DNA from 2 places in the Arthrobacter sp. Z1-15 genome. Region 1 is predicted to be linked to the other one. Evidence: riboswitches for the same ligand, from Rfam matches in the RefSeq annotation. Region 1 holds a riboswitch; the other holds the start of a gene.

Evidence for each region. A riboswitch is a leader RNA that binds a small molecule or an ion and turns the genes downstream of it on or off. The one in region 1 is predicted to bind cyclic di-AMP.
Region 2: linked by a shared signal. The riboswitch ahead of M1D40_RS08560 (LysM peptidoglycan-binding domain-containing protein) and the one ahead of M1D40_RS02490 (M23 family metallopeptidase) in region 1 are both predicted to bind cyclic di-AMP.

Annotation. Positions count from the first base shown of each region.
Region 1 is NZ_CP096454.1:509,120-524,626, forward strand. It holds gene M1D40_RS02455 (helicase-associated domain-containing protein) at 1-1,755, opposite strand, end outside; gene M1D40_RS02460 (hypothetical protein) at 1,795-2,058, opposite strand; gene M1D40_RS02465 (cold-shock protein) at 2,320-2,703, shown strand; gene M1D40_RS02470 (DUF3027 domain-containing protein) at 2,718-3,284, shown strand; gene M1D40_RS02475 (MFS transporter) at 3,337-4,611, shown strand; gene serC (phosphoserine transaminase) at 4,674-5,801, opposite strand; gene M1D40_RS02485 (metal-dependent transcriptional regulator) at 6,048-6,746, shown strand; cyclic di-AMP (ydaO/yuaA leader) riboswitch at 6,812-7,022, shown strand; gene M1D40_RS02490 (M23 family metallopeptidase) at 7,025-7,798, shown strand; cyclic di-AMP (ydaO/yuaA leader) riboswitch at 7,924-8,081, shown strand; gene M1D40_RS02495 (NlpC/P60 family protein) at 8,085-8,921, shown strand; gene M1D40_RS02500 (NlpC/P60 family protein) at 8,955-9,770, shown strand; gene M1D40_RS02505 (HNH endonuclease) at 9,983-10,483, shown strand; gene mobA (molybdenum cofactor guanylyltransferase) at 10,483-11,169, shown strand; gene M1D40_RS02515 (DUF6457 domain-containing protein) at 11,210-11,500, shown strand; gene M1D40_RS02520 (molybdopterin molybdotransferase MoeA) at 11,490-12,788, shown strand; gene fdhD (formate dehydrogenase accessory sulfurtransferase FdhD) at 12,873-13,700, shown strand; gene M1D40_RS02530 (sensor histidine kinase) at 13,723-15,399, opposite strand.
Region 2 is NZ_CP096454.1:1,855,022-1,870,528, reverse strand. It holds gene M1D40_RS08600 (histone-like nucleoid-structuring protein Lsr2) at 1-245, opposite strand, end outside; gene M1D40_RS08595 (MDR family MFS transporter) at 394-1,950, opposite strand; gene M1D40_RS08590 (FtsX-like permease family protein) at 2,092-4,587, opposite strand; gene M1D40_RS08585 (ABC transporter ATP-binding protein) at 4,589-5,353, opposite strand; gene M1D40_RS08580 (sensor histidine kinase) at 5,505-6,782, shown strand; gene M1D40_RS08575 (response regulator) at 6,770-7,414, shown strand; gene M1D40_RS08570 (GNAT family N-acetyltransferase) at 7,411-7,923, opposite strand; gene M1D40_RS08565 (hypothetical protein) at 8,144-8,746, shown strand; cyclic di-AMP (ydaO/yuaA leader) riboswitch at 8,942-9,091, shown strand; gene M1D40_RS08560 (LysM peptidoglycan-binding domain-containing protein) at 9,095-9,970, shown strand; gene M1D40_RS08555 (hypothetical protein) at 10,197-10,721, opposite strand; gene M1D40_RS08550 (sensor histidine kinase) at 10,790-12,184, opposite strand; gene M1D40_RS08545 (response regulator transcription factor) at 12,181-12,849, opposite strand; gene M1D40_RS08540 (FUSC family protein) at 12,937-13,992, opposite strand; gene hrpB (ATP-dependent helicase HrpB) at 14,145-15,507, opposite strand, start outside.

The sequences.
Region 1 (15,507 bases):
GGCGGCGTCCTGTCCGCTGTCCAGTGCCCTGCGGATGGAGCCCTCGGAGAACCGGTAGATGGCAGCCGGGCCCTGCCCCTCCGGGTCGGAAACGGATGCCAGCCGGCGTGCCACTCCCGGTTCAAGGTAGCCGGGAGCCACGGCGGTCAGATCCGCCTGCAGCAGGAAGGCATTCAGCGGCTCCGGAAGGGCATCGCGCAGGCGCTGCGCGGCGCCGTCCCAGTCCCCGGCAGCGACGGCGGCACCGAGGTCGGTCAAGGCGCCGGAGCCCAGCAGGCCCAGCTGGGCCGCCTCTTTCAGGATGCCCGGAACCAGGCGGGCGAACCGGCGCTGGAGCCGGGGCTGATGCCAGGTCAGGGCGCTGACCAGCGCCTCCGCGTCCAGGGCTCCGGTGCTACCTTCCTCACCGGCGTCCTCGGCGGCAAACCGGGCGAGCATCTCCAGCGCCCGTTGCCGGACCAGCGGAGCGTCCGGGCGTGAGGCTTCGGCGGCCAGGGCATTGATCGCTCCGCCGCCCGGAAGCGGACTGCCGACCAGCGAGGGGGCGCGGTCCGCATCCAGCCAGGCCCGGACCAGCTGCTTCCACTGGTCGTGCCGGTCCGAGGTCAGCCAGGTTCCCTCCGTGGTGCACCAGCGGGACGTGGTCACGTCCAGTGACAGCAGGCCGGCCAGCGCGGCAAGTTCCAGCAGCCACGCGGTGGCCGGCGCGTCGATGCGCAGCGATTCCGAAACGCGCCGCACTTCCCGAACCCCGACCCCGCCGGATCTGAGAGTGCTGATGGGAGTGGTTTTTGCCACGGTCAGTAGTTCAGTGACCAGGCGGAGGGTTTCGGCCACCGCGCCAAAGGCGGCATTGTCACGGACACTGTCCGGTACGCTGCGGGTCACCGGTGCCGGCGGCTGGAGCTTGAAGTCGGAGACGATGACGTGGCCGCGGGAGGCCTGTCCCACCGGCCGCGGGAGTTCGACGTGCAGGGCGTCCAGGGGGACGAGCAGGCCGCGGGCCATCAGCCACTCCACCGGGGTGGGGGAGGGGTTGTCCAGGACAGCCCGCCCCATGGCGGCCTTCTTGGGAATGGCGCCGACGGGGGAGTACTTGAAACGGCGCAGCAGCTCCAGCGTTTGGGGCGGGGCATCGGCCATCAGCCGGGCCCAGCCCGCCGGGTCCGACACCAAATGGTGCAGGGAGTGCGCCGCAGTTGCGGGCGTATCCGCCCGCTCCATCGGAATGCCGCTCCGGCGCAGTCCTTCCACAATCCCGACCAGGCGCTGCCCGAATTCGGGATGCTGGACGGCAAGGGTGGAATACGGGCGTCCCAGGCCTGCCGGATACGCCCCGAGCGCTTCGCCCAGCACCGCCACCGGAAGGTAGAACCGGCGGGTGGCATCGGCTTTGGGAGCACCGGGATGCGGTGTGGCCCGGCGCAGCAGGGCCAGGGTGTGCAGGTGGTTCAGGATGGAATCCAGCGCCTTGATGGTGGAGCCGGCAATGGCGCTCTTCAACCACGAGGCCGTGGTGCTGAGGTGGGAGTCCTCGTTGGTGGTCAGGTCCACGGCTTCGAGGACCTGCAGTTCCGGAGAGGTGAGTTTTTCCAGCACGCGCTGGACGCTGATCCGGGTTGACGCCCGGGCCGCGAGGGCCTGGAAATCGGGAACCGGGGGAAGAATGAGATCTGGTCTGGCCGCGAGCAATTCACGCAGCTGGTCATCACTGCGTGCAGCTAGATCTTCGGCTAAAGCTCGGATCGCGGACATCGTCTCCACGTTACCCGACCCGGCGCCAAAACGGACGGATCAGCCGCGTCGCCTGCGGCGGATTCCGTCAATTACCAGGCCTGCCATCAGGAGGAACGCCACAGGGAGGGCGTAAAAGGCACCCGCGGCGTAACCGGGCCAGATGCTTTCCGACCGCAGCCCGGAGAGCACAACCACCGCCAGGCAGAGCAGTCCCACTACTGCAAGCAGGGCAGCTGCGCCGATGAGGATCCGGCGCCACCGCGGCCCCTCGGGCGCCGTTCGGTGCGGTGTCCGGCCGGCGGAAGGTGTGCTGGTGTCCATGGCGCTTAACGCTAACAGCGGAAATGACCGGGTCCAAAGGCTCGGGCACCGGGGAGGAATACCGGGGCGGGATATTCTAAAGGGAACAGACTTCCCCGTAGGATCTCTCCCGTAGTATCTGGATGGACAGTATCTGGATGCACCTGGTATCTCAGGGAGTACCCGGGCCGTGCATTCCGGCACACGGCAGGCACTGCGGGTTGCGGAACACTGCGGCAGTTACTACTGCCGCACTCAACAGCTAAGAACGAGGTAACCGAAGTGCCCATCGGCAAGGTCAAGTGGTTCGACACTGGTAAAGGTTTTGGGTTTCTGGCCACGGACGAGGGGCAGGAAGTGTTCCTGCACGCCTCGGCCCTTCCCTCCGGTGTGACCGAGGTGAAGCCGGGGACCCGGATGGAGTTCGGCGTTGCCGACGGCCGCCGGGGGCCGCAGGCCCTCTCGGCCCGCATCCTGGAAGCCCCGCCGTCGGTGGCGCGGGCGACGCGCAAAAGTGCCGATGACATGGCAGTCATTACCGAAGACCTTATTAAACTGTTGGATGCAGTCTCGAACGGCCTGCGCAAGGGCCGGTATCCCGACAAGAAGCATGCCACCAAGGTGGCGGCCGTCCTGCGTGCCGTCGCCGATGATCTGGACGTATAAGGCGGAGTCGCTGCATGACCATGAGCGCAACATCATCTTCCGAAGCTGCTGCTGAACAACCCACCCCGGCAGAATCGTCCGGCGGGTCCGCCGGCGCTCCCGCTGCCAAGGCACGGCGCACGCCGCGCCGTCCGTCCAAGCCCGACGCCGTACTGGCGGCCGCCGTCGATACTGCCCGGGCAGGACTTCTCGAAGTAGTTCCGGCCGAGCAGATCGGTGCCTACGCGGGTGCCGCTGCGGATGCCGAACGCCTGGTCACCCACCGGTTCGAGGCACTTCGTCCCGGATACAACGGGTGGCAGTGGTACGCCACGGTGGCCCGGGTGCCGCGCGGCAAGGCGGCAACGGTCTGTGAAGTCGGCCTGCTCCCCTCCGAAAACGCTGTTCTCGCTCCCGAGTGGGTGCCGTGGTCGGAGCGGGTCCGGCCCGAGGACGTCGCGGCGGAGGAAGCCGCCCAAGCACAGGAACAGGCAAACGCCCTGGCCCGCGCCGAAGCTGAAGCCGGCACCGACGACGACGACGACGACGCCGGGCAGTCCGGGACGGCACAGCAGGAGGACAGGACTCAGGAGGACAGGTAGGGCAGTGCCGGGGGCAGGGGTTTTCCAGTTGTTCATGGATCGGCGGTGAGCCGTGTTCCGTTCGCTTAGGCTCTTCAACTACCGCATTTGGTTTCTGGGAGCGCTGGTGTCCAACATCGGCACCTGGATGCAGCGGACTGCCCAGGACTGGCTCGTTTATGACATCCTGACCAACCAGGATGCAGCGGCGATGGGAATCGTCATGGCGCTGCAGCTTGGCCCGCAGCTGCTGCTGGCGCCGTGGGCAGGGCTGATTGCCGACACATACAACCGCCGCAAGGTCCTGCTTTTCACGCAGGTGGCCATGGCTGCGCTGGGTCTCGGCCTGGGCGTCCTGGTGCTTTCCGGCGGGGCCCAGCTATGGCACGTGTACGCCTTTGCGCTGGCGCTGGGCGTGGTTTCCGCCGTCGACGCGCCGGCACGGCAGAGTTTCGTCTCGGAAGTCGTCGGAGAAACCGACCTGCCCAACGCCGTCGCCCTGAACAGCGCCTCCTTTAACGGCGCCCGCCTGATCGGCCCGGCTGCGGCCGGCCTGCTCACGGTCGCCGTGGGGCCCGGCTGGGTTTTCCTTATTAATACGTTCACCTTTGGCGCGATGGTCCTGGCCCTGCTCAAGATGCGCAGCAGCGAACTGCGGGTCCTGCCCAAGGCAGCTCCGGGGAAAGGCCGCATCAGGGCAGGACTTCGGTATGTCCGCCGCCGGCCGGACCTGATGATGGTGATGCTGGCCATTTTTATCGTCGGCACGTTCGGGCTGAACTTCGCGGTCTACATTGCGGCAATGGCCCGAACCGAGTTCGGGCAGGACGCCGGAGTTTTTGGGCTGCTGAACTCGGTGATGGCGGTTGGGTCCGTGGCCGGAGCGCTGCTTTCGGCTCGGAGGGACAAACCCCGGCTGCGGTTCATCTTCGGGGCCGCCGGGGCTTTCGGCGCGGCCTGTCTGGTAGCCGCTGCCTCGCCGACGCTGCTGTGGTTTGCGGTCTCGCTGATTCCGGTCGGGCTGTTCGCCCTGACTTTGATGACCAGCGCCAACGCCTATGTCCAGACGACCACCACCCCCGTGATGCGCGGGCGGGTGATGGCCCTGTACTTCGCCATCTTTATGGGCGGCACACCCCTGGGCGCCCCGCTGGTGGGGTGGGTTTCCAACAGCTTCGGCCCGCGCTGGAGCCTGGGCGTTGCTGCTGCTTCGGGGATCATCACTGCAGTCGTGGGGTTCATCTGGGCCTGGCGGTCCCACCACCTGCGCATCTCCTACGACCGCGCGCGGCCCCGGCGGCTGCACCTGTCCACCAGTGAAACGGAGCAGGACCCGGACACTGTGTAGCGTCCGGATCCCGCGGATCCTGCAGGCCGGAGCCGGGCCCGCGACAGCGGACCGCGGCGCGGCTAGGAGTTTTCGATAACGAAGTCGATGCAGCGGAGCAATGCGCTCACGTCGTCGGGCTCAATCGCCACGAAAGTGGCAATGCGCAGCTGGTTGCGGCCGAGCTTGCGGTACGGTTCCACATCCACGACGCCGTTGGCGCGCAGGGTTTTCGCGACGGCGGCGGCATCGATGCTCTCGTCAAAGTCAATGGTGGCGATGACGTTGGACCGGTCTTCGGGGCGGGCCACAAACGGTGTGGCCACCGGTGACGCCTCAGCCCAGGAGTAGATCCTGGCGGCGGAGTCCGCCGTGCGGCCGGCGGCGAAGGCCAGGCCGCCGTTCGCATTCAGCCATTCAACCTGCGCGTTGAGGGTCACCAGGGTGGCCAGGGACGGCGTGTTGTACGTCTGGTTCAGCCTCGAGTTGTCGATGGCTGTCTGGAGGTTAAGGAAGTCCGGGATCCACCGGTCCGAGGAATTGATCCGCGCGGCACGTTCCAGGGCGGCGGGGGAGAACATGCCCAGCCACAGGCCCCCGTCGGAGGCGAAGTTCTTTTGCGGCGCGAAGTAGTAGACATCGGATTCGGCGAGGTCCACGTCCAGTCCGCCCGCAGCGGAGGTGGCATCGACCAGGATCAGGGCGCCGTCGTCGGCCCCTTCCACGCGGCGCACCGGCGCGGCGACACCTGTGGAGGTCTCGTTCTGCGGCCAGGCGTAGACATCGACGCCGGCTTCGGCCGCCGGATCCGGGCGCGTGCCGGGCTCGGCCTTCATGATGGAGGAAGCCGCCAGGAAGGGCGCCTTATTGGTGGCGGCTGCGAACTTGGAACCGAACTCGCCGAAGGACAGGTGCTGGGCCTTGTTGTCCACCAGGCCGAAGGAAGCCACGTCCCAGAAAGCAGTGGAGCCGCCGACGCCCAGCACGACCTCATAGCCCTCGGGAGCGCGGAACAGGCTCGAGAGTCCCTCTCGGATGCTGCCGACCAGGTTCCGGACGGGAGCCTGCCGGTGCGAAGTGCCCAGCAGGTTGGCTCCGGCGCGTGCCAGGGCCTCCATTTGCTCCGGACGCACCTTGGAGGGGCCGGCTCCGAACCGGCCGTCCAGTGGAAGGAGTTCAGCGGGGATCTTAAGCGCGGCGGTTTCGCCCATGGGTAATCGCTCCAAGCGGTAGGCAGGGTGCTCTGATGTGCCTTTCCATTCTGCCCCACCGGCCGGTTTCCCAGCCATTCGTGACCGACGGTTGCGGGCGGTCCAGCGGTGGGCGGAATTATCTGCACTCTGTACAAATAAGCTAACGTAAGGGGCAATAATGACCTCCGGCGGCGGTGTCCGCCGTTGTTCTCCTGAATCTTTCGCACGAGTAATCTTCCGCACGAGTAATAGGAGCGGCCTGTCATGACGGACCTCATCGACACAACTGAGATGTATCTGCGCACCATCCTTGAGCTCGAGGAAGAGAACATTGTCGCTCTCCGGGCCCGGATCGCGGAACGGCTGCGGCACTCCGGGCCAACGGTGTCCCAGACCATCGGCCGGATGGAACGGGACGGGCTCGTGGTGGTTTCCGGCAACCGGCATCTGGAGCTCACCGAGCTGGGCCGGCGGCGCGCCACCGAGGTGATGCGCAAGCACCGGCTGGCTGAACGGCTCCTTGCGGACGTGATCGGCCTGGACTGGGCCTATGTCCACGACGAGGCCTGCCGGTGGGAACACGTCATGAGCGAGCGGGTTGAACGCCGGCTCTATGAACTGCTGGGACACCCCACCGAATCTCCGTACGGCAATCCCATCCCGGGACTGGAAGGAATCGGCGGCACGGCCGCCGAGCTGTTCCACCACGGGGTCACAAACCTCGTTGCCGCAGTGGCCGCCGCCGAGCCCGGAACCAAGCTGACGCTGGTCCGGCTGGCCGAGCCGGTGCAGGTGGAACCGGAGCTGCTGACCCAGCTGGACGAGGCAGGGCTGCGCCCCGGGGCCGAGCTCACGGCCGAGGTGGTGGCGGGCTACATATCGGTGCGGGTGCCGGGCATCGAAGGAGCCCTGGAGCTTCCTCCAGAGGTCGCCTCACACGTGTTTGTGTCCACCGCCGGATAACGGAATGGTCTCTTTTGGCCGCCGTCCCTTATAGTGACTTACTGACGTTGAAATAGCACCGTTATCCGGGCCTTCCGCCGAACCCTGCCACTGGCCCGGAACTACAGACCGTTCAGGCAGGGGCGGAGGACCCATCAACTGGCAGCCGAGGCTGCCTTGGGGTGAAGCCTCCAGCATCAGCACACAGCCGCTTACAGGCGCACTGTGCCGAGTGTGGGGCCGAGTTTCTCTACTCGAATCCGACAGCTAACTTCGCAGGCATATGAGAGAGGTATATCTTGTCGAAGCACGCTGCCCCGGGCAGACGCCGCGCGTCTGCTCCGGCTACCGCCCCGCGTCCCCGGAACGGACAGGCCTCAGGCCGCCGCCGGGCTGAAACCAAATCGAACTCCATCGGTGATGCAGCACAGAAGGTCGCCATCACCGCAGCAACATCGGGCCTGATCCTTACCGTGGCCCTTCCCACCACCGCAGCCGTCAGCGAGCCAGTCCAGGAGATGCAGCCTGCCGCCGTCGAGGAAGCTGTAGTGGTTTCCGCTGATCCCAACGCCAGCGTTGACTTCGAGCGCGCTGCGCTGAGCAGCAAGTTTGATCCGGATGCGAAGCTGCGCCAAGTAGTGGTGGCCTCGGGCACGGAGATAGCCGCAGGTGCCGCGAAGGGTACTCTTGCCACTCCGCTGGCTGCGGACCTGGTTCAAACCTCCGGTTTCGGCTACCGGGTCAGCCCCATCACCGGCAGCGCCGGGGAGCTGCACCGCGGCCAGGACTTCGCAGCAGCCTGCGGCACCGATGTCACCGCTGCCGCTTCCGGCACCGTTACCTTCGCCGGCTGGCACGCCGGCGGGGGCGGTAACCGGATCGTCGTGGATCACGGCAACGGCGTGGAGACCACCTACAACCACATGTCCAACCTCGCGGTGGGTGTGGGAGCGAGCGTGGAACGCGGAGACCTGGTTGGTGCCAGCGGCACCACAGGCGCCTCCACAGGCTGCCATCTGCACTTCGAGGTCATGGTTAACGGGGAAGTTGTCGATCCGCTCGGTTGGTTGTGACCGCAGGATAACCATTCCGTGACCGGAACGTGACATTAAGCAAATGTTGTTGTACGCTCTTCCTCGTGCCTGATCGGCCAAAGATCGGGCACTCTCGAACAGATCGCCGAGCTCTGCCACTGTTTGAGATCCGTTCGCTACATCGCATGGCAGAGGCGGGGGAACCACATTCGGGTTTCGCAAGAAGCCCTAGGGGTTAAGTTGCACGGGCCTTACGGTCCAGCAGCCGGGTGACTCCCATCCGAATCCGACAGCTCACCTCGTAGGCATTGGGAGAGGCAAACTTGTGTCATCAGTAGCTCACGGCCGCCGTCGCGCGGTCACCACTCAGACGAGCCCGATTTCAGCACTATCCCGGGCCGTTACCTCCAACGCTGGATCCATTGGCCGCCAGGCCGCCGTCGTCGTCGCCGCTTCCGGCCTCGTCCTCGCAGCGGGCCTGCCCGCCCAGGCAGCCGTCAGCACCGAACGCCAGGCCCTCGAAGCCACTCCGCTCAGCGCAGTCACCTCCACCGGAGCCGTTTCGGTGTCGGCACAGGCGCCGTTCGAACTGGCAACGCTTCAGTCCGTTTCCTCTGTTTCCGGTGCGGACTACCGCGCACAGGTTGCAGCTGAGGAAGCCGCTGCCGCCGCCGCCGCAGTTGCCCAGGAGCAGGCTGCCGCTCAGGCCCAGCAGGCCAAGCAGGCTGCTGCCGTACAGACCCAGCAGGCCGCCGTGAGCAGCAACGTCTACACCGCGCCCGCTGCAGCCCCCGCAGCCAACACGCCCGCACCGGCAGCACCCGCTCCGGCTCCGGCTCCGGCACCCGCTGCCAGCGGCGTTGGCGCAGCCCTCGTGGCTTCCGCCTACGGCCAGATCGGCGTCGCCCAGGACTGCACCGCCATGGTCGAGAAGGCACTGCGTTCCATCGGCAAGTCGGTTGGCGACCTCGCACCGGCACAGTTCTACGCCTACGGCTCCGTTGTCGGCTCGCCTGAGCCCGGCGACCTCGTCATCACTGCCGGCCACGTAGCCATTTACGTGGGCAACGGCCAGGTCATCAGCGGCGGCTTCAACGGTATGAACACCGTTCTGCACCCGCTCTCCTACCTGGGCGGCGCAAGCTTCGTCCGCGTCAGCTAAGCGCAGCTGCCAGATAACGGAGATTGCACCAACATGTCATCAACACTTGAGCGCGCCCGCCACCGGGCGCCGGTAGAACGCACCGCACCGCTGACGGCGCTGGCCCAGGCCGTAACCGCCAACGCCGGAACCGTAGGACGCCAGGCAGCTGTCGTTGTCGCCGCATCAGGACTTGTCCTGAGCACCGGCGTCGCGGCTAACGCCTCCGGATCCGAACTGGCTCGCGACGTCCAGACCAGCACCCTCGATCTGACTGCTGCCGCGCCGCTGACGGTGCCCCACACCGCCACGGTGAACTTCGACCGCCCCGCAGCGGCCGGCGTTATCCAGGCACCTGTTGCTGCACCGCAGCCGGAAATTGCAGTGCAGGCACAGAGCGGCGCAGAGCTGGACGCAGCAACACAGCAGACCGCAGCCCCGGCACTGGAATCGACGGAAGCCGCTGTGGCACCCGCCGCATCCGGCGCTGTGGCACCCGCCGCATCCGGCGCTGCTGCACAGGAAGCCCCCGCCGCTTCCTCGGGGACGGCTGCGATCATTGCCGCAGCGGCCTACGCGCAGCTTGGCGTCTCGCAGGACTGCACCATGCTGGCGACAAACTCGCTTGCTGCAGCCGGCATCAGCTTCCACGACTGGCCTGCAGGCTACCTGTCCCTGGGCAGCACCGTGAGCGCTTCTCAGGCCGTCCCGGGCGACCTGATCTACTACGCCGACGGCGGCATGGGCATGGCCCACATCGCTGTCTACATCGGTAACGGCCAGGCGATCCACGGTGGTTTCAACGGCAATTCGACTGTCGTAGCACCGGCCGAGCTGGGCTCCGGAGGCGTATACATCCGGGTCGGATAGGCACTCCGCCACCAGCTGTACCGCCGGTTCCATCACCGGCCGTCAAGGGTTCTTCCTTCGGGGAGGGCCCTTGAGCCGTTTAAGCCCCGTACTGCCGCGGGAAATGGCCAAGACCCGGATCGGGGCATACTCTTTTCCATATCATCCGAAGTATCGTCCTCCTCCGTCGGTGGACTGCTCCGCCGACGGACCGGCATGCGAAGAGGAATTGCATGCGCACTCTCGTTTTGAATGCCGGCTACGAGCCGCTGGCGGTAGTGAGCTTCCGCCGGGCACTGGTGCTGGTGCTTTCCGGCAAAGCCAGCGTTGTCGCGGAGAGCGGCGACCCGGTGGTGGGCCCCACTGAAATCCTTCCCCGGCCCTCCGTGATCCTGCTGCACCGGTATGTGAAGATCCCGTATCGGGAAGGCACGGCGGCAACCCGGCGCGGGGTCCTGCGGCGCGACGGTCACCAGTGCGCCTACTGCGGGAAAGCCGCCTCGACAGTGGACCATGTCCTGCCCAAGTCACGAGGGGGAGGGGACAGCTGGGAGAACATGGTCGCCTGCTGCCTGCGCTGCAACAATGCCAAGGGCGACCGGACACTCAGCCAGATGGGGTGGCAGCTGAGGTTCCGGCCCCAGCCTCCGCGGGGCGCGAGATGGCAAATCCGTGAACTTGAACGTCCGGCGCCGCAGTGGAACCAGTTCCTGGACGCCGGCACAGCAGCCTGATGCCTGACGCCAACGGGGAATTGCCCCGCTTCAACGCCATTATCCTGGCCGGCGGAAGGTCTTCGCGGCTGGACGGGACGCCCAAAGCGCTGCTGCAGGTGTCCGGCCGTACCTTGCTGGGCGTTGCCCTGGATGCTGCGGCTGCGGCTTCAGCGGTAGCCGTCGCCGGTCCCGAGAGCCTGTCCGCGGCTGTCGCCGGCGCCGGTGCGGACGCCCTGCTGGTGCGGGAGGACCCGCCGTTCTCCGGGCCGGCGGCAGCGGTGGCAGCAGCCTCGACTGCGCTGTCGGCGCTTGATGCCCGCATCGGCAGGCCGCCGCCGGGCTGGACACTGGTTCTTGCCTGCGACATGCCGTTCATCGGTGCCGCTGTCGGTACGCTGCTGGCTGCCGCGGCCGCCGATTCCCAGGGCTGCGCAACGGAGGGAGAGCAACCCCGGTCACTGATGGCGGTTGACGAATCCGGCCGGGCGCAGCCGTTGGCCGCACTGTATCTGACCGCTGATTTGGGTGCGGCGGTACGGCAGCACGACAGGCCTGGCGGGCTGGAAAATCTCTCGATGAAGAGGCTCCTTGCTAGGGTGCAGAGGAGGGACGTTGCGGTGCCCGCCCACAGCACGGCTGATATCGACACGTGGGAGGACGCCCGGCGATGGTCGGTGGAAACCGGCCGCCCCGCAGACATCTAAGGCCCGGCGTGTGGGAGAAGGCCAGCTTAAGGAGCAGGGAATGGCAAGCCAGGAAGAACAACTCGAAGCGTGGTGCGGCCGGTTGCTGACCGCCTTGGAGCTGGAAGGAACCGCGGTGGACGTCGACGCAGTGCTGCAGTTGGCATCCGCCGCCGCGCACTCGGTGGTCCGTCCCGCTGCTCCGCTGACTACCTTTGTGGCCGGATTCGCGGCAGGATTGGCGGCGGGCAGCGGACAGGCAGACGACGCCGTCGCCATGGGCGCAGCAATGCGCGTGGCGGCACGCGAATGCAAGAACTACGGCGAAACCGGAGACTTCAATGACAACTGACAATTCCACTCCCGTGATACTTCCGCTGCAGCCCAACTCGCCCTGGGCGCAGGCGCGCAGCCTGGCTTTCTCGGCGGGCCGGCCGCTGCCCTATGAAACTGTTCCCCTGGCCGAAGCACTGGGACAGGTGCTGGCCGAGGACATCACCGCCCTGCAGCCGGTCCCGCACTATGCCTCGTCCGCGATGGACGGCTGGGCCGTGGCCGGTGCCCCGCCGTGGCGGCTGGTGACGCATCAGGAACCCAAGACGGAACGGTGGCAGATCCACAAGGAGTCCGGACGCCGGCCGCTGCAGCCGGGTCAGGCCGTCGCCATCCTGACCGGCGGCGTGATTCCCGCCGGAGCGCACAGCGTGCTGCGCTCGGAAAGCGGGATCCTCTCCGGAGGAGACAGCCCGGTGCTGTCCCTCAGCGAATCTGCCCGCAGCGATGAGCCCCGGACCGGCGAACACATCCGTCCCGCCGGGGAAGAGGCAGCAGCCGGGGAAGTGACGATCAGGCGCGGCACACTGCTGAATCCTGCGCACATCGCCCTGGCCGCAGTGTGCGGGCACGACACCCTGCCGGTGCTCCGTGCGCCGCGCGTGTCGCTTTTGCTCACCGGTGATGAGGTCATTGAGTACGGTATCCCGGAATCCGGCCAGGTCAGGGATACCTTCGGGCCGCAGCTGCCGCAGCTGGTCACGATGCTGGGCGGCCGGATGGACGTCGTCAGGCGCCTGTCCGACCGCTACGAGGACGTGGTGGCCGCCCTGAGCACCGATGCCACGGATGAAACGTCCATCGCCATGTCCTCCGGCGACGTCCTCATCACCACAGGCGGCACCGGCAGATCCGAGGCGGACCACCTCCGGCAGGCACTGGAGGACATGGACGCGGAAATGCTGATCAACGGCATCGCCATGCGCCCGGGCCATCCCACCATGCTGGCGCGGCTTCCGGACGGACGGCTGCTCGTAGCCCTGCCCGGAAATCCGCTCGCCGCAATGATGGCGGTGTTCACTGTGCTGTCACCGCTTCTGGACGGGCTGCGGGGTGCGCCCCTGTCGCCGGAACGGCACGTCCTGGCGGGCGTGGACATTGAGCCGCTGCCGGGACGGACCCGTCTGGTGCCCTGCCGGATTGAAAACGGGCGGGCGCTGCCCTCACCCTATTTCCGGTCAGGAATGCTGCGCGGCATTGCTGATGCCGATGCGATCATGGTGGTACCCGACGCCGGGTGCACCAAGGACGAGGCAGTCACTGCGTTGCCGCTGCCCTGGACCGTCAACGAACCTCCGGCACACTAAGCAGTCACCGGGGATGGTGCAGGCCCGAGCACTGGGTTTAAATGGGGCCAGGGGCACATGAGGAACGGCGGTTAAGGAGACGGAATGGGACGGGTTACCCGGCGCGCGCACATCACGAAGTTCCGCACGGACGGAACAGTCACCAAGCGCGAAGACGTGCTGGCAGGCGAGGAGCCTTTGGAGATCCGTGTCGGCGGCCGCTCCTTTACTGTCACCATGAGGACACCCGGTGACGATTTTGACCTCGTCGCCGGGTTCCTCGTCTCGGAAGGCATCATCTGGGACCCGGGACAGCTGATCAGCCTGCGCTACTGCGCAGGCGTCGACGAGTCCGGACAGCAGACCTTCAACGTGGTGGACGTGCAGCTGCGGCCGGGAACGGCGCCTCCGGACACATCCATGGAACGGCACGTCTACACGTCCAGCTCCTGCGGCATCTGCGGCACGGCGTCCATTGAAGCGGTGCGCAAGTCATCACACTTCTCCCTGGGGGAGGACGACGTGCGGGTCCCCCTTTCGGTGCTGGCGGGACTCCCGGAGAAACTGCGCCGGAAGCAGACGGTGTTTGACCGCACAGGCGGTGTCCATGCGGCGGGGCTGTTCAGTGCCGACGGGGAGCTGCTGTGCCTGCGGGAAGACGTCGGACGCCACAATGCCGTGGACAAAGTGGTGGGCTGGGCCCTGCGCGCCGGGATGCTGCCGCTGCGCGGAACGGTCCTGCAGGTCTCCGGGCGTGCGTCCTTCGAGCTGGTGCAAAAGGCCCAGCTTGCCGGCATTCCCGTGCTGGCCGCGGTCAGCGCGCCGTCGTCGTTGTCAGTGGAGCTGGCGGCGGACGCCGGAATGACGCTGGTGGGCTTCAGCCGCGGATCCTCGCTGAACTGTTATGCGTTTCCGGAACGGATTTCCGTCTGAGCCGCCTGCAGCCCAAGCCCTGCTAGCGCTGTGCCGGAACCTGCACCGTGACCGTGGTGCCCCGGCCCATCACGGAATTGATGTCGAGTTCTCCGCCGTGCTGAAGAACGATGTCCTGTACGATCGCCAGTCCGAGGCCGGTGCCGGGAATCGCGGCAGCCGTGGCATTGGAGGCCCGGAAGAACCGCCGGAACAGCTTCGGAATGTCCGCCTCCGGAATTCCGATGCCGGTGTCGGCTATCTTGACCCGGATTTGCGGTCCGGAATCCGTGCTGACCGCGTCAGCGAGCACATCCACGGTTCCGCCCGGGGGAGTGAACTTTACTGCGTTGGAAATCAGGTTCGTGAAGACCTGTTCCAGCTGAGCCTTGTCCCCCTCGACGAGGAGCGGCACCGTCACCGGCCCCAGTGCGAGCGTGATCTCGTTCGCTGCCGCGGCCGGCGCCAAAGCCGCTGCCACCGCTCCCAGCAAAGCGGCCACATCGATTTCTTCGACGGCACGGCTGGCACGCGCGTCGCTTCGGGAGATCGTCAGCAAGTCCGATATGAGCTGGTTCAGCCGCGCTGCGTTGCGTCCCACGATGTCCAGCATCTCGACCATGTGCGGGGGAACCTCACCGGCGGAACCGTCAAGGATCAGCTCAAGGTAGCCGGTGATAGAGGTCAGCGGCGTCCGCAGTTCATGGTTCACCGTGGCCACAAAATCGGTTTTCGCCTGGTCCAGCTCCCGTAACCGGGACAGCACCTCCCGCTGCGCCGTAATGAGGTGTCCCTGCACCAACCCGTGGGCAAGGTTTCCGCAGACATGCTGGATCAGGGACAGCTCAGTCCTGCTCCAGTGCCGCGCGCCTGTTGTTCCCGCGATCCAGATATAGCCGAGCACCTGGTCCCCGTGGGCCAGCGGTGCGAATACGGAGGTGGTCAGCGGTGCCGGGGCAGCAACCGTCAGGACCCTGCTGTCCGGATCGTCGGGGCTGTGGTGGTCCTCCACCACCAGGACGGTCTCCCGCTCCCAGAGCGATGCGCACAGGTGGAGCGCTTCCTCCGGGGGAACCGGCAGAAGGTCCTCCGCCGGACGGGCCCGGTTCCAGGCGGCAGACAGCTGGGGAACCCGCTCCCCGGCGAACGTTTCCAGCCGGACGTGGCAGGCGTTGAAGGTGCGGCCGAGGCCGCGCACCACGAGGGCAGCCATGCGTTCCGGGTCATTGGTGCCGCGCAGTGCAGCAGAGATGGCACGGGTGTCGTCCCGCAGCCGGGCGGCCGCTACCTTGCGCCGCCTGGTGGCGCGGCTGCGGGCGAGGACCAGCGCCACCCGCGCGGCCAGATCAGTTTCCTGCACCTGGCCGGCAACGAAGTCGGTAATGCCGAAACGGACCATCGCCTCAATGTCCAGGTCCTGGGCACCGGACAACAGAATGACCGGGAGGCCGGCGACGGAAGGCTCCTGCCGAAGGCGGCGGAGCTGGTCCGGCAGTGCGGTGCGCAGCATCGCCGAATCCACCACGCCCAGAACGACGTCGTGGTCCCGCATCGCCCGTATGGCCGCCGAATCGCCGTCGACGTGCAGCGTTTGCAGGCCTGCCGCGCGCAGCACGGTGTCGGCGGCGGCCCTCAATTCCCCGGTGCGCACCCCCACCACGGCATACTGCACGTCGGCGTCACCGGACGCAGCATGCAGTGGTTGAAGCACCGTGGGCATGGAAGCCTTCCTCGTCTGCCGGCAACCCGGGAGAGGGTGCAGCGAATGGAAGTGTACCAGCGGACCCGCCGGTGGATGTGGTGGCCGGCACATCCGCCGTCCGCTGTT
Region 2 (15,507 bases), 1.3 Mb from region 1:
TCGCTGCGCGGCGCAGATTCACGCCGGGCGCTGCGCCCGGAAGCTCCCCCGCGCAGGCGGCGCCCGCTGGAAAGATACGGACTCAACTTCTCGCGAAGTTCAGCAGCGTGCTCGGTCGTCAGGTCTATTTCGTATTGAGCGCCGTCCAGGGCGAACTTCACAGTTTCCTGTGCGTCATCACCGGTCAGGTCGTCAATCAGCAGAACTTGTCTTTTCTGAGCCACGTGGTCTTGTTCCTTATTCATATAATTCTGGACCACCCCTTCGAAACAGTTTAGCCGAAGGGTGCCAATGAAATAGTGCCCGGGGCACATTCCGCCGAGGGATTGCGAAACTAATCCGAGCTGCGGTCCCGGCCCCTTCATTTCCTGAGCCGGGACCGCAGCGGTGCGGTTAGTGGAGGGTTACGCCGTCGGGCAGTTCATTGGTGGGACGGCGCACCAGGAATGATGCCGCCACGGCCACCAGTGAAATGACCGCGCCCCAGAAGAAGGCCGTGTGAACTCCGGCGGCTGCGGCCGGTACAGCCGCCATGCCGCCGTTTACCGCTGCGGTGGTCCCCGTGGTCATCAGGGTGATGAACACGGCCGTGCCGGCGGCGCCGGCCAGCTGCTGCAGCGTGTTGATGATGGCGCTGCCGTGGGAGTACAGCGACTTGTGCAGGGAACCCAGAGCCGAGGTGAACAAAGGAGTGAAAATGAATCCGAGTCCGGTGTTCAGCAGGCAGTGAAGCACGATCACCAGGGCAACAGGGCTGTTTTCGTCCAGGGCAGTCATGCCCCACAGCGCGGCGCTGAGCACGATTGCTCCGGGGATGACCAGCGGACGCGGACCGAACTTATCGAACAGTCCGCCCACGATCGGTGACAGAACTGCCATGACAGCCCCGCCGGGCAGCAGCAGCAGTCCGGTGTTCAGCGTGGTGAGCCCGAGGACCGTCTGCAGGTACAGCGGCAGAACAATGAGGCATCCGAACAGGGCCATCATGCTGACAAGAACCAGGACGATGGCGACGACGAAGGGTTTGCTCGCAAAGGTCCGCAGGTCCATCAGCGCCCGGTCGGTGCGCTGAAGCACCAGTTGGCGGAGAATGAATCCGGCCATGGCCAGGACGCCGGCGGTTAGCGGAATCCACAGCGGCATCATTGCCTTGCCGGAGGCGGCTTCGCCAATGCTGCTCAGCCCGAAGATCAGTCCGCCGAAGGCAAAGGTGGACAGCACAATGGAGAGGATGTCGAAGGGGACGCGTTTGGACTCGGTCAGGTTCTGGACCTTCAGCGCTCCCACGATCAGGGACAGCACTGCGATCGGCAGGACCAGCCAGAACATCCAGCGCCAGTCAAGGACGCTGAGAATGATGCCCGAGACGGTGGGGCCGATGGCCGGAGCCACGGCAATGACGATCGAGATGGTTCCCATCATGCGTCCGCGCCGGTGGGCGGGGACGGCGTTGAGGACGGTGGTCATCAGCAGCGGGAGCATGATGGCGGTGCCGCCGGCCTGGATGACGCGTCCTGCCAGCAGCACTCCGAACCCCGGGGCCAGTGCGGCCAGCAGGGTTCCGGCGCTGAACAGCGACATGGCGGTCATAAACAGGCCGCGCATGGAGAAGCGCTGGAGCAGGAACCCGGTGGCGGGAATCACCACCGCCATGGTCAGCATAAAGCCGGTGGTCAGCCACTGCGCGGTTCCGGCGGTGATGTTCAGATCTGCCATGAGCCGCGGCAGGGCCACGCTCATGATGGTTTCGTTCAGGATCACCACGAAGGACGAGACCAGCAGGAGACCGATCACGGTCTTGGTGCGGGGATCCAGGGCATCCGGTGCCGGGACCCGTGCGCCGCGGGGCGTTTTGCCGGCTGCTTTTGCAGGTACCGCCCGGCCGGAGGCCGTTTGCGGCTGCGGGGACGACTGTTCGGAGGAGACTACGGAAGGGGGGTCAATGCTCAAAAGAGAGAAATCCTGTTCACGGTGGTGGAGGTGGGTGCCGGGTCTTGCCCGAGCTGCAATCTTAGCCGCGCCCCGGAAGGCCCTTGAACGCGCCCGGGCGGGGCAGCAGCCGCCGCTGCTGCCCCGCCCGGACCTCGATTGTCAGTCTGCCGGCCGACGCAGCGCGGCACGCGTGGCCACCGCTATGGAGCCCAGGCCCAGCAGCGCCGTCGTGCCGGCAAGCAGCAGATATGCCACCGGCTGAATTGTCGGCACCGGCTGGCCGGAGACGCTGAAGGCAATACCCATCAGCGGCGGCACGGCGAGCGCCGTGCCCAGCACGACGGCGGTCACGGCTACCAGCACCGATTCCAGCCGCGTCATGCGGCGCAGCTGCGCATCGGAGGCTCCCAGGGTGCGCAGCAGCAGCAGTTCGGGGCGGCGCCGTGCGGTCGCCATCACCAGGGTATTGACCACCGAGATACCCAGGTACCCCAGCAGCACCAGCATCGCCAGGACGGAGACCCACGACTCGGCGCTGCGCTCTGCTGCTCCGGCGGCGCCCAGCTCCTCCCTGTCCAGTACCGTCAGGCCCAACTCGCCCACCGCAGCGGTCAGCGCTGCCGGATCCGCATCATCTTCCGCGCTGACCAGCAGATGGTCGTTCAGACCCGTAGTGGTGTGGCCGCGCAGGGTGTCGTTGGCCACCGCGACGTCGCCGAATCCCAGGCCCCGTTCATAGGTGGCGACGACGACCGCTGTCGCCTCGGTTCCGTCACCGTAGTAGAAGGCGAACTCCTCCCCCGGCTCTGTACCGGTTTCCCGGGCCAGCGCCGTACTCAGCGCCACGGTGCCCGGCTCGGACAGCCGGTCCAGCGTCCCTTCGCTCACCCCAAGGTCCAGGGTTCCGGACAGGTCCTCCGGAGCCAGACCTTGGATGGCGTAGGGCTGCACTCCGTCCTCCATCCCCAGGAACGCGGCTTTCGCGAGGATTGCGGAGCGGGCCACGGGAGACGTGGCTTCCACGCCGGGCAGCGCGGCGACCTTGTCCGCCAGTTCCCCGGAGATTCCGGAGCCCGGGGCGCTGACCAGGTAACCGGCCACCACTCCGTCACGGGATTGCCGCTCGGCTTCCGCAGCCACGGTTGTCGGCATAAAGAACTGCACGGATCCAAGCGCGATGGCCAGCGCCAGCGGAATGATCCCCGAGGCCAGCCGGCGCGGGAACGCCGTGGCATTGGCCTCGGCCAGAATCAGCGATGCCGATGCGCTGCGGCGGACCAGCGGCTGCAGCAGTTTCAGCACCCCCGCCACCAGCCAGGGCCCGAGGACTCCGGCACCGATGATCAGGAGCAGGATGCTGGAGGCTGCGGCAGCGAGACCGGCAGTCCCGGGCACCGCCACCGGAACCAGCGCGGCGGCAAGGCCTGAGCCCAGCAGCGCCAGCCCGGTAATGACGCGGCCGCGGCCCAGCTGTGATTTCTCGGTGACCGACTCGCGCAGCGCGGTTGTCGGTGCTGTGCGGACGGTGCCGCGGGCGGCAACAAGCGAAGCGCCCACTGCGGCCGCAATACTGATCAGGACGGCGGCCAGCGCCGGAAGCGGGCTGAAGGCCAGCCGGAAACCTTCGGGAATGACCCCGGCGGCGGCAAACTGGCTGCCCAGGAACCCGGCGAGCAGGAATCCGGGCGCAGCGCCCAGCACTGCGGCCGTCCCTGAAACCAGCAGGACTTCGCGGACCACCAGGCCCAGGGTCTGGTTGGCTCCGGCTCCCACTGCACGCAGCATCGCGAATTCCCGCCGGCGGCCCAGAATAGACAGGGACAGGGTTCCGGCGGTCACAAACACCGCCGTCATTACCGCCACCCCGGCCAGGGACCCGCTGAACAGCAGCAGCGTGGAACGGGCGGCGGAACCGCCCAGGTTCTCCACATCGCCGCGCCGGTCCCCGGTGTAGCCAACGACTCCGGCCACCTGCGACTCGATATCCGCGGCGAGCTGCTCCGGACGGACATCCGCGCCGGCAATAACACCCACCGTGGCCACGGTGTCCCCGTGCGGCCAGAGAGCCGCCGCGCCGTCGGTGCTCAGGAAAACGGCGGGCCCCGCGGCACCGGCGTCGTTGGCCTCGGTGCCGGCCTCCGGCGAAACAATGCCGGTGACCGTGTACTCCGCCGGAACACCGCCGTGGCTCAGGACGAGCCTGCTGCCGGGATCCGCCCCGAAGCTCTCGTCCACCGCAACGTCCTTCTCACCCGCGGGAACTTCTCCCGACGACAGCGCGTACGGTGCCAGGGCGGCGCTTTCCCACCCGGCGGCGGACACGCTCGTGCCGTCTGCCGTGGCCAGGGGGATGTCAACGCTGCCGACAGCTTCCTCGACCCCCGGAACGGATGCGATCTGCGCGACGGCTTCGGCCGGAAGCAGGACACGCTCGGAGAAGGGAGCATCCATGTCCTCCACCACGGGGTGCGACTGAGGGGCGCCCACTACGACGTCGGCTCCCTTCAGCCGCTCGGCTGCGATGCCGCCGCGAAGTCCCGATTCAATGAGGATACCCATGGCGGTGATGAGCGCGGCGCAGAGGAAGACGGCCACAAATACTCCGGCGAAACCGCCGCGGTGGTGCCGGATCGAGGCTTTGGCAAGAGAAAACATGTCAGTGCTCCCCAAGGATGGCCATGCGTTCGCTGACGTCCAGCGCGGTTGCACCGGTCATGCTGCCGTCGAGGCGTCCGTCCGCAAGGAAAATGACGGTGTCGGCGTGGCCGGCGGCCACCGGATCATGGGTCACCATGACCACTGTCTGGCCCAGGACCGAAACCGTGTGCCGGAGCAGGTCCAGCACCTGGCGGGCCGTCCCGGAGTCGAGGGCTCCGGTGGGTTCGTCGGCGAAAACAGCGTCGGGCCGGGTTATGAGGGCCCGGGCAATTGCTGCCCGCTGCTGCTGGCCGCCGGAAAGCTCCTGCGGCTTCCGCTCGCCCAGCCCTGCCAGCCCCACGGACTCCAGTACGTAGTCGAGCCACGCGTCGTCGCTCCCCCGTCCGGCCAGCAGCAGCGGCAGCGTGACGTTCCGGGCCACGGTGAGCTGGGGCAGCAGGTTGTAGGACTGGAAGACAAAGCCCACGTGATCGCGGCGGAAGCGGGTCAATGCCTTGCTGCGCATTCCGGAAATCTCGGTGCTTCCCAGCAGCACGCGGCCGCTGTCGGGGGCGTCCAGCCCGGCTGCACACTGCAGCAGGGTGCTCTTGCCCGAACCGGAGGGGCCCATGACCGCGGTGAAGGTTCCGGCCGGTACGGCGAGGGATACGTCGCGGAGGGCCGGCACCGTGGTGCTGCCCGAGCGGTAGCTCTTCGAAACGCCCTGCAGCTGCAGGGCGGCGGGGACGTCCAGGTCTGGAAATTCGGAAGGATCGGAAAACATGGGGTTCATCCTTTGAGCGGTTTAGTGGCGGGGTCTTTGCTTCCACCGACGCTACGGATTGGTGAAACGCGATCCGATACAGCCAACAGCCCGGTTTGGGGTATAGCTGGCTATACCGACACTGTCCGGACGCTCGGGCATAATTCATCAGGTGAGACTCCCCAGCCGTGCCAGCCTGCAGACCCGCCTACGGGATGCGGCTTTCCTCCTGCGCGAGGCCGGCTACTGGCTGGGCTCGCTGGGAATCCTGGTTGCCGGGCTGGTGCTGCTTCCGTTCATCGCCCTCGGCGTCGGGCTGTATGCGGTTCCCGGCCTCTTGGAGGTCCTGGACCGGCTTGCCGCCCGGGCGCAGGGACGGGCCGCCGGATTCGCTGCGGCTGTGGTTCCCTTTGAACGGCGCCGGCTCACCGGCCGGTATTCCTTCGCCCAGTTGGCGGCCCTGCTCAGCGCTCCGGAGTCCAAACGCGACCTGTCCTGGCTTCTGTTCCACAGTGCCTTTGCCCTGCTGGCAGGCATCCTGGCCCTGGTGCTGCCCCTGGGCTCCGTGCTGTATATAGCGGCCGCCCCGTTCTGGCCCCTGTTCCCTCCGGACTCGCCGCTGGAGCTGACCATCGCCATTCACAGCTGGGGTGATGCCCTCCTGACCATGCTGCTTGGAGCGGCGTACGGGGTTGCCGCCTGGATTCTGCTTCCGTGGATGGCCCGGAGAATCAGCGAGGGAACTCTCGCCATCCTCTCGCCCCGCCGCTATGCCGACCTGTCGCAGCGCATTTCCGAGCTCTCCGCAGCCCGGGCCAGTGCTCTCACTGCGCACGCCGCGGAGCTGCGCCGCATTGAGCGGGAACTGCACGACGGCGCGCAGAACCGGCTGGTCGGCGTCGTCATGATGCTGGGGCTCGCGCAGCGTGCTGCCGAGACCGACCCGGCCGCCGCCGTGCCCTTCATTGGGCGCGCCCAGGATGCCGCGTCCGAAGCGCTGGCCGGCCTGCGTGCCGCCGTGCATGACATCTATCCGCCGGTCCTGGACGAGCTGGGCCTGGGCGGTGCGGCCTCGGCGCTGACCAGCCGCTCCCCCATCCCCTGCTCCCTGGACGTGCACGGGCTGGAGCGTGCCCCGGCGGCGGTGGAATCAGCTGCTTATTTTGTCCTCGCCGAGGCCCTGACCAATGCGGCGAAGCACTCCGACGCGTCACGGATCGACGTGGTGCTGCACACCGAATCAACTCCTCGGGAGGATGTCCTGGTGATACAGGTGAACGACGACGGGCGCGGCGGCGCGCGGGTGGGACCGGTTGATGCTGCCGAGGGCTCCGGAACCGGGCTTGCCGGGATTGCCCGGCGGGCCGCGGCGTTTGGCGGCAGGCTGGTGCTGGCCAGTCCGGGTGGCGGGCCCACGAAAGTCAGGGTGGAACTGCCGTGCGCCTTCTAATAGCTGAGGATGATGCGCTGCTGCGCGCCGGACTGGAGCTGCTGCTCCGGGGCGAAGGATTCGACGTCGTGGGTTCCTGGGACAACGCCGATGACCTGCTGGCAGCCTTCGAGCCGGGCGGGGCAGACGGTGCGGTGCTGGATGTGCGGATGCCGCCCACCTTCACGAACGAGGGACTAAAAGCAGCCCTGGAATTGCGGGCGCGGGTGCCCGGCTTTCCCGTTCTGGTCCTTTCCGCCTACGTAGAGGACCGCTACGCCAGCAGGCTGCTGGCCTCCGGGGCCCAGGGTGTGGGCTACCTGCTAAAGGAACGCGTGGGCAACGTCGGGGAATTTGTTGACGGCCTGCGGCGCGTATCCTCCGGGGGAACCGTGATGGATCCGGAAGTCATCGCCCAGCTGTTCAGCCGGCGCAGCACCCGGGACCCCATCAGGTCCCTGACTCCCCGGGAGTTCGAAGTTCTGGGGCTGGTTGCCGAGGGGCTGGGCAACACAGCCATTGCTTCGGCCATTTCCGTTTCGGAGACTGCTGTCAGCAAGCACATCGGCAATATCTTTGCGAAGCTGGGACTGGCCCCGTCAGACAGTGGCCACCGCCGGGTCCTCGCCACCCTGGCATATCTGCGGTCCTAGTTCAGCCTCCAGATCTCCTCACCGTCAGGATCAAGCAGCCCGGTGCGTAGGAGCCCAATACGGGCCGCTACCGCTGCGGAGGGAACGTTTGCGGGGTGGATGCCGGCGGAAAACCGGCCCACGCCCTGCCGGATGAGCCAGTCCACCATGGCCTGAGCTGCTTCCGTGGCATAGCCTCGACCCTGATGTTCCTCACCCACTACCCAGGCGAGATCCGCCGTCAAGCTGCCGGCATCGACCGTTGCCTGGACAAAACCCGCAGCGGATCCAGTATCCCGAGCCCGGATAACCCAGTTCAACCATATTTGCGCGCCCGATGGATCTCCGCCTGATTGGAGGATGTAGCGGTGAGTCAGCACTTCCAGTCCCGGCGGCAGCCCGCCGGTGAATTCATAAAGTCCCGGATGCGCCAGGACCTGCACCATTTCCGGAGCATGGTCCGGGTGCAGAGGTTCCAGAGTGAGTTGGGCGGTCTCCAAAACAGTCCCGGTGGCTCTTTGGCTCATCATGCGCGCATTCCTTACCCGTCCGGTAAATGTTTTTCCCGCTCCCATCATGGTGTATTAGGTCCTCAGCACGGTATGAGTCTGCTGTAAGAAATTTGCGCGCTACCTGCACTCCCCGGGCTTCCCGGGGCGGCGGCGCACGCGCAGGGGCGGGTAGGCTAGGAGTGCTCCCGGTTCCCGCTGATCTTTGCGTTCCGGCCAGATGACGAAGAAAGAGAAGAAGATGCCAGCTCCTCAGCGAACAGATGCCGACAGTATTCGCCAGGATTTTGGATTCCTCACCGTCGCGGAAGTTCTGCAGCTTTGTACTACGCAGCAGATCCTGGATCCGTCATCAACGCTGATTTCCGCAAAAGTACAGCTGGGCGAAGGAAATGTTTTTTATCCCGGCGTCGTACTTCAGGCCGACAATGAGAGCTCCTGCGTGATCGGCCACCGCAATGTCTTTTACCCGGGGGCTTATGTCTCCGCCGAACACGGCGGGATGATCCTTTTGGGATCCGACATTACGCTGGGCCCCGGCAGCGTGCAGCTCAAAGCCGGCCGGGCAGATGCGGTTGCGGTCGGCGACAGCGCCCGGCTGGCCAACGGCCCAGTGGTGACGGGGCGGTCCGTGCTCGGCTCCGGCTCGCAGATCCTGGGAGCTGTCGAGGCTGAATCCGTAGTCCTTGCCGACGGCGGGGATTACCGGTCCAGCCCGCCGGAGAAGCGCGGTGCAGTTCTGAAGGGCGCGGGAATGGTGCGCGACGTGAGGTTGGCGCCCGGCGACCTCCTGCAGGGATTCGGCAATTTCGCCGTTGCCAACGTGATCCGCCAGACGAACTAGCCGGACCGGAGAGGGGCAGGCGCGGCCCATAGTGTCACGGCCCACCCCTAGCATAAAGAGGCGCCACTCACACGGTACTGCGAGGTCCGTTACTAAATAGTTATCCTCCCGTAATCGTCTTGTAGCGTAGTGGTCGTGCCGTTATCTGAAGCGGCTCCCTTGGCTTGTTACCTAGCTCTGCCGCTGGCCAAGGTCCACAGATATTCACACTTCGGCAGAGGCGGGGGAACCACAAACGGGTTCCTTTGAATCCTTGGGGTTAAGTCAGCCAAAGGTTTCTACGGCTGACCGGGTGACTCCCATCCGCATCCGACAGCTCACCTCGCAGGTATCGGGAGAGGTAACTCAATGTCTTTCAACAACACTCGTGGACGCCACCGTGCCGAGACCGCCGGAATGTGGGCCGCAATTGCGAACTCCACCAGCGGCAAAGCACGCACCATCGGCAGCACCGCTGCCGTTGTGGCAGCAGGTTCCGGCCTGATGCTCGGCATGGCGGCTCCGGCCTCTGCCGGTGTCATTGCCAACGACTCAGCCGAGTCCTACAGCGCACCTGCCGCCGTTGCCGCTCCTGTTGCCGCTCCGGCAGCAGCTCCCGCGGCTTCGGGCTCCACCCACGTTGTTCAGGCCGGCGACACGCTCGGCAAGATTGCCGCCACGTACGGCGTCAACCTGAATGACATCCTGGCGCAGAACGGCCTTGCGCTGGAATCCATCATCTACCCCGGTGACGTCATCACGTACGCCGGCGGCGCCGCAGCAGCAGCTCCCGTTGCTGCAGCTGCACCGGCAGCTGCTTACGCCGCTCCGGCCGCCGCTGCAGAGACTGCAGACTTCGGCAGCATCAGCACCCAGGCCTCCTCGGTGACTCCTGCTCCCGCAGCCGGCGCAGCTGTTACCGGCACCAACCAGACCATGCTGAACTCCGCCTTCTCCCAGATGGGTGCCATGCAGGACTGCACCGTGCTGGTGGAAGTTGCCCTCCGGGCAGCAGGCCACTCAGTTGGCGACCTGGCCCCCGCGCAGCTTGCTGCCTACGGAACCCCGGTCTCTGACCCGATGCCCGGCGACATCATCTACTACGCCGACGGCGGCATGGGCTTTGCCCACATCGCTATCTACATCGGCGACGGCCAGGCCATCCACAGCGGATGGAACGGCAACCAGACTGTTCAGCAGAGCGCTAACGTCGGTTCCGGTGCCGCGTACTACCGCGTAGCGTAATCACGCAGCACTAGATTTACCGCAGGGGCGGGAAGCGAACGTCCCAAACCTTCGGTGAAACCAAAAGGAACGCCCGGCCATTGGCCGGGCGTTCCTTTTCTCGTCCCAGTTGGATTGTCCCAGTTGGAATATCTCAGTTGGAATGTCTCAGTTGAATTCTCGTTCAGCTGGCTTTTGTTCAGTTGGCGGTCTGGATGGAGTTGGCTGCCTTTGGGTCTGACGGTCCTTAGGCGGCAGGCTCGTCCTGTTCCCGGGCGTCGTCCTCCTCCGCGGGGCCGTCGTTATCGGAGCCTGGCCCGCCGTCGTCGTCCGGACCGTTGCCGCCGCCGCGGTGGCCGTCATGGTGTCCGTGCCGGCCCTGATCCGCGTCCTGGTCCTGGTCCGGGCGGCCCATCTCAGTGTCGCTGCCCCGGGAGCCCTTGTCCGGCTTCTCGCCGGAGTCAGGCTTCTCGCCGGACTTCTTATCACGGTCATCCGCATCCGGTTCGCTGTCGGCGTCCGCCTCAGAGTCCGAACCGCCGTTGTCGTCGTCGGAACGCGGACCGCGGTCGGGCCTGGCGTCCGAGTCTTCCGTCTCGGTGTTGTTCTCCGTGCCCTCGTTCTGCTGCTCGGTCACCGAGGCCTGTTCCTGATCCGCCGGGGAATCCGCGGTAGCCATGCCGGCGAAGAAAGAACCAACCAGCAGTGCCAGGGCCCCGACGACGCCGAGAATCCAGCCAAGCGGTCCCCTGGCCTTGTCCCGGATTGCCATAGTGGTTTTCACCTCCGAATAGTGGGTTGCTTACACATCCATTTTCGGATCAGATTCTTCGAGGATTCTTAGGGCCGCTTTCCGGCCAGCGGCAGCCGGACTTCCACCACTCCGCCCGCACCGCCCGCGGCAGGCAGCGCGCGGACGCTGCCGCCGTAACGGGCTGCTATTTCTGCGACCAGGGCCAAGCCCAACCCGTAGTGCCGCGGCTCTGCTGAAGTTTCTTCGCCGCGCGACGGTCCCGGTTCAGCGGTTCGGCCATCCTTTTCGGCGGGGTCCCCGGCCGGCTTCCGGGTCTGGTTCCGGGCCGGCTTCCGGGTCTGGTTCCCGGCAGGCTTCCGGGTCTGGTTCCGGGTAGAGGCGAACCGTTCGAAGGCATGCCGGCTGAATCCGGGCGGAAAGCCGGGACCGTCGTCCATAACCCTGATCACCGCTTCCCTGCCGCTGGGCCGCACGGAAACCCGCACGAGTGACCGGGCATAGTCCAGCGCGTTGGCCCCCAGAGCCGTGAAGATCCGCTGCAGGGCAAACTGACCGCCGAGAACAATAACCTCCGGCGCCGGAGTATCCAGCTCCAGGAACAGATTGCGGCGCCTGGCTTCGGGCTGCAGCGACGCCACCGCTGATTCCGCCAGCACAACCAGGTTCACCGGTTCCGCCGGGCCGGTCTGCCGGGGATCGGCAGCCATCAGCAGGTCCTCCAGAATCCCGGTCAGCACCTTGGTGTCGGCCACGACGTCGTCGGCCGCCTGCACCGCTTCCTGGTCCGGCCGGCCACTGCTGCCGTCAGCGTTGGATTGGGGCGCCGGCCCGGCGGCGTCGGACACGAGCCGGCGCCGCAGCAGCTGCGCCCGGGTGCTGAGCAGCGTCAGCGGAGTCCGCAGTTCATGGCTGGCGTCCGCAACAAAACGGCGCTGCAGCGCCAGCGCTTCAGCCATGGGACGCATAGCTGCGCGCGCCGCCAGGGCAGAGACCGCTCCGGCCACCAGGCCCGCCGCCGCCACGGAAACCACCAGTGCCAAGGCCAGGCGCCGGAGCTGTTCGGTGGATTCACGCGTGTCAACGGCCGCCTGGACTACGTCGCGGCCGCGGCGGGTGGTCAGGACCTCGTAGGTGCGGTCCCCGGCGGTCACGGTATCCCGGCGGGCGACGCCGGTCTCAGCCACTTCGGCCAGCGCCTCCTCGTCCGGCAGCCCCGAAGGCATGTTGCGGGAAACAGCCAGCCGTCCGTCGTCGTACACGGCCAGGAAGACATCCAGCGGAGCCTCCCGCGGAGAATCGGACTGTGCGGCCGAGGACAGTGTCTGTTCCACAGCTTCCCGGGTCTGCGTGGATACCAGTCCGTACACCAGCCCCGCGGCCAGGCCCAGCAGCACCACAACCAGGACCGTGAACTGGACGGCCAAGCGCAGCGACGCGCGCGTCAGCTCGGCATCTTCCGGGTTGCCCCCGGGGTGCTTCACGTCCGAGCTCCGAGCCGGTATCCGATGCCGCGCACCGTCAGCACGATGCCCTTGCCCAGCTTCCGCCGAAGGTAATGGACATACGTGTCCACCACGCCGTCGTCGTCCGCGTCCGGGAACACGGCGTCCAGGAGGTCAGCGCGCGGAAAGACCTGCGCGGGGCGGCGTGCCAGCTGTTCCAGGAGGGCACCTTCGCGGTCGGAGAGGACCACCACCTCGCCCGAGTCGGTGGTCACGGTACGTCCGGTGGTATCCAGGACTCCGCCGGGCACGGGCAGGGCAGGCGCGCGGGGAACATTCCGGCGCCGCAGCACCCGGAGCCGGGCCAGCAGTTCGTCAATGTCGAAGGGCTTGGCCAGATAGTCCTCGGCGCCGCGGTCCAGGCCTTCCACCCGGTCCGCCGGGTTTCCCAGAGCGGATAGCACCAGCGCGGGCACGTAGATGCCCCGGCTGCGCAGCCGGGCCAGGACATCGAGCCCCTCGATGGCCGGCAGTCCGCGGTCCAGCAGGAGGACATCGAACGGGTGGGTCAGCCCCTCGTGCAGGGCCCGCTGTCCGTCGAAGGCCACCGTCACTGCATAGCCTTCGGATTCCAGGAGCTCCGCCAGCATCCGCGCCAGGCTGCGGTCATCTTCCACGACCAGGATCCGGGGACGGTCCGTCATGCCCGAAAGTCTAGCCGCGGGCTCGCCCAAACACCCGGGCCCGCCGGCCGCAGGGAGCTCTCACGGCGGAATCAGCGGCTCGGCCGCCTACTGCCGATCCGGCGCGGCCGGGGCTGGCCGCCGCAACAGCTTCTTCACCCGTTCCGCGCCGCGGCCCGTCGTCAGCAGAATCACGACGACGGCGACCAGCGCGCCGATGGTGGTCTCAACGGCCCGGTCCACGGTCAGCTCCCAGACCGGCTGGACGGAGACGAAGCCGGTCATCAGCAGCGCCACGGGTGTCAGGAAGACCATGGCGAGCCCGTAGTGCCTGATGACATACACCTCGCCGCCGAACTGCAGCAGTGCCAGGAGGACTGCCAGTTGCACCGGACTCCATTCCGGCTGCAGCAGCAGGGCGGAGAGCAGAACGCCGCCGTACGTTCCCAGGATGAAGTGGCCGGCCCTGGCCGGAGCGTGCGCGGCATCTGCTGCGGCAATCGGTGCGCAGGCCGCGAGCATCGCCCAGTAGCTGTGTCCCGGCCCCAGAAGCAGTGCCAGTGAACCGGCGCCGGCGACGGCGGCGGCGTACCGTCCCGAGTGGGCGAGGATTCGTGCTGCTTCCGGCGGCGGAACCTGCTGGCGCAGCAGGGCCGGGGTGTGGCGGCGGGCATGGAGCCGGCCGGCAATCCCCAGCAGGACCGCGGTTGCGGCGCTTCCGGAGACGGCCAGGGCAGCTTCACCGACGGATCCCGCAAAAGGAGCGGCGGCGGTGGCGGTAAACGCGAAGATGTAGGTAAAGGGACCGGCGGGCCGGATGCGCAGGAAGTCCGCCGCCACCGAAATGACCATGGCGACAACGGTGGCGGCAGCAACCAGCTCCCAGTCGCCGTGCCCGGCAACGGACATGGAGACTCCGGCCACCACGGTCAGGCACATCAGCACACCGGACTGGGCCTGATGGCGCAGCCTCCGCCAGTGATGTTCCGAGCGGCCGAAAACTCCGGTGAGCGACCCGAAGATGGCACACATCGTGAGATCGGTGCGGCCCAGCAGAATCAGTACCAGCAGCGGAATCAGCATCCCTGCGGCCACCCGCACAGCGGGGAACCGGTGCCCGCGGCCGGCAGGGACCGCCAGGAAGCCACGGATGTCTTGCTTCACGGGGTAACGAGCCTTTCACTGCGGCAGGGAACAGGAAAATTGCCGCCTGTCCAGCCTATGAGCGCAGGCCCGCCCGCCAACGGAGCCACTCACGTGATTCATCTCCTACCGCTCCCGGCATCCGGCTCCCGGCATCCGTTCCGTCTCAGGCGCTACATCCGGGCCTTCGTTTTTGCCGTGGCCTTTGCCGCCCACGGGTCTTCCGGCCACGGGTGCTTGGGGTATTTGCCCCGCATTTGGGCACGTACCTGAAGATAGGGTCCTGACCAGAAGGATGCCAGATCGTCAGTGACGGCCAGCGGCGCCCGGGCCGGTGATAAGAGGTGGAACAGTACCGGCACCCGTCCCTGAACCAACCGCGGCGTCTCCGCCCAGCCGAAGCACTCCTGCAGCTTGACCGCCACTACCGGGCGGCCGCCGTCGTCGTCCACTGCAGGATAGGTAATCCGAACCTGGGATCCGCTGGGGACCTGCAGCCGTTCCGGCGCCAACTCCCCCAGCCGCGATGCCTCCGGCCAGGGCAGCAGCCGGCGCAGCGGTTCGGCGAGGTCGATTCCGTTCACTGACGCGCCGGAGGCCAGCGCCTGCAGTTCCGGTGCGAGCCAGTCATCAAGCCGGGCAAGCAGCGCAGGTTCGAAAACATCAGGCCAGGGCTCCCCCAGTTCGCGGTGCAGCAGTGCCATCCGGCGCCGAAGCGCGTCGGCCCCCGGGGAAAAGCCGATGACTCCCAGCCCTTCGCGGGCGAGGGCTCGGGCTACGGCTGCCCGGCCTTCTTCAGGTGACGGGCGGACCGGTGTGGAGGACAGCACAACAGCGCCCAGCCGCCGTTCACGCTTGGCAGTGACCCGGCCGCCGGTGAACGCCGCCTCCACGGTATCCGTAAGCAGATGCCGGGCAGCGGCTTCCGCCGTGTCCTGGCTCAGGGGTGCCGCCGAGCGGATCACGGCTCCCGTTCCGGCAGCATCCCGGCCCTGAGCCCGGGAAACCTCAGCAACAGCGAGCCACTCATACCCGGCCAGCGGGCTGCCCGCCGGCAGGCCTGCCCGGGTTCCGGTCGACAGTAGGTACCGTTCACCGGCACCGGCGCCGCCGGGGACGCGACGGGCAATGCGGTCCGGGAACGCCAGCGCGACGACGAACCCCAGGGCCTCGGCTCCCGGCACCGCCACGGCGGATGATTTCGCGGGGCCGTTACTTGCGCGGCGGGACAGTGACTGCAGCCGCCGCACATCCTCCGACCACCGCCGCTCTCCCGGTTCCCGTCCGGCGCGCAGGTTCACCAGCAGGCGGGACAGGTCAGCACCGGGGGCACGAAGGTCCCCGGACACCAGAGCCACGGCTTCTGCGGCCGTTCGGGCGCCGACGACGGGAGTTCCGTCCAGCAGGGCCCGCGCCAGCCGCGGATCCGCGGGGATCCCGGCCAGAGTTCGGCCAAGAGTTGTGACGGCCCCGCTGCCGTCGACGGCGCCCAGGTCATGCAACACCGATTGTGCATCTGCCAGGGCGGCACGCGGC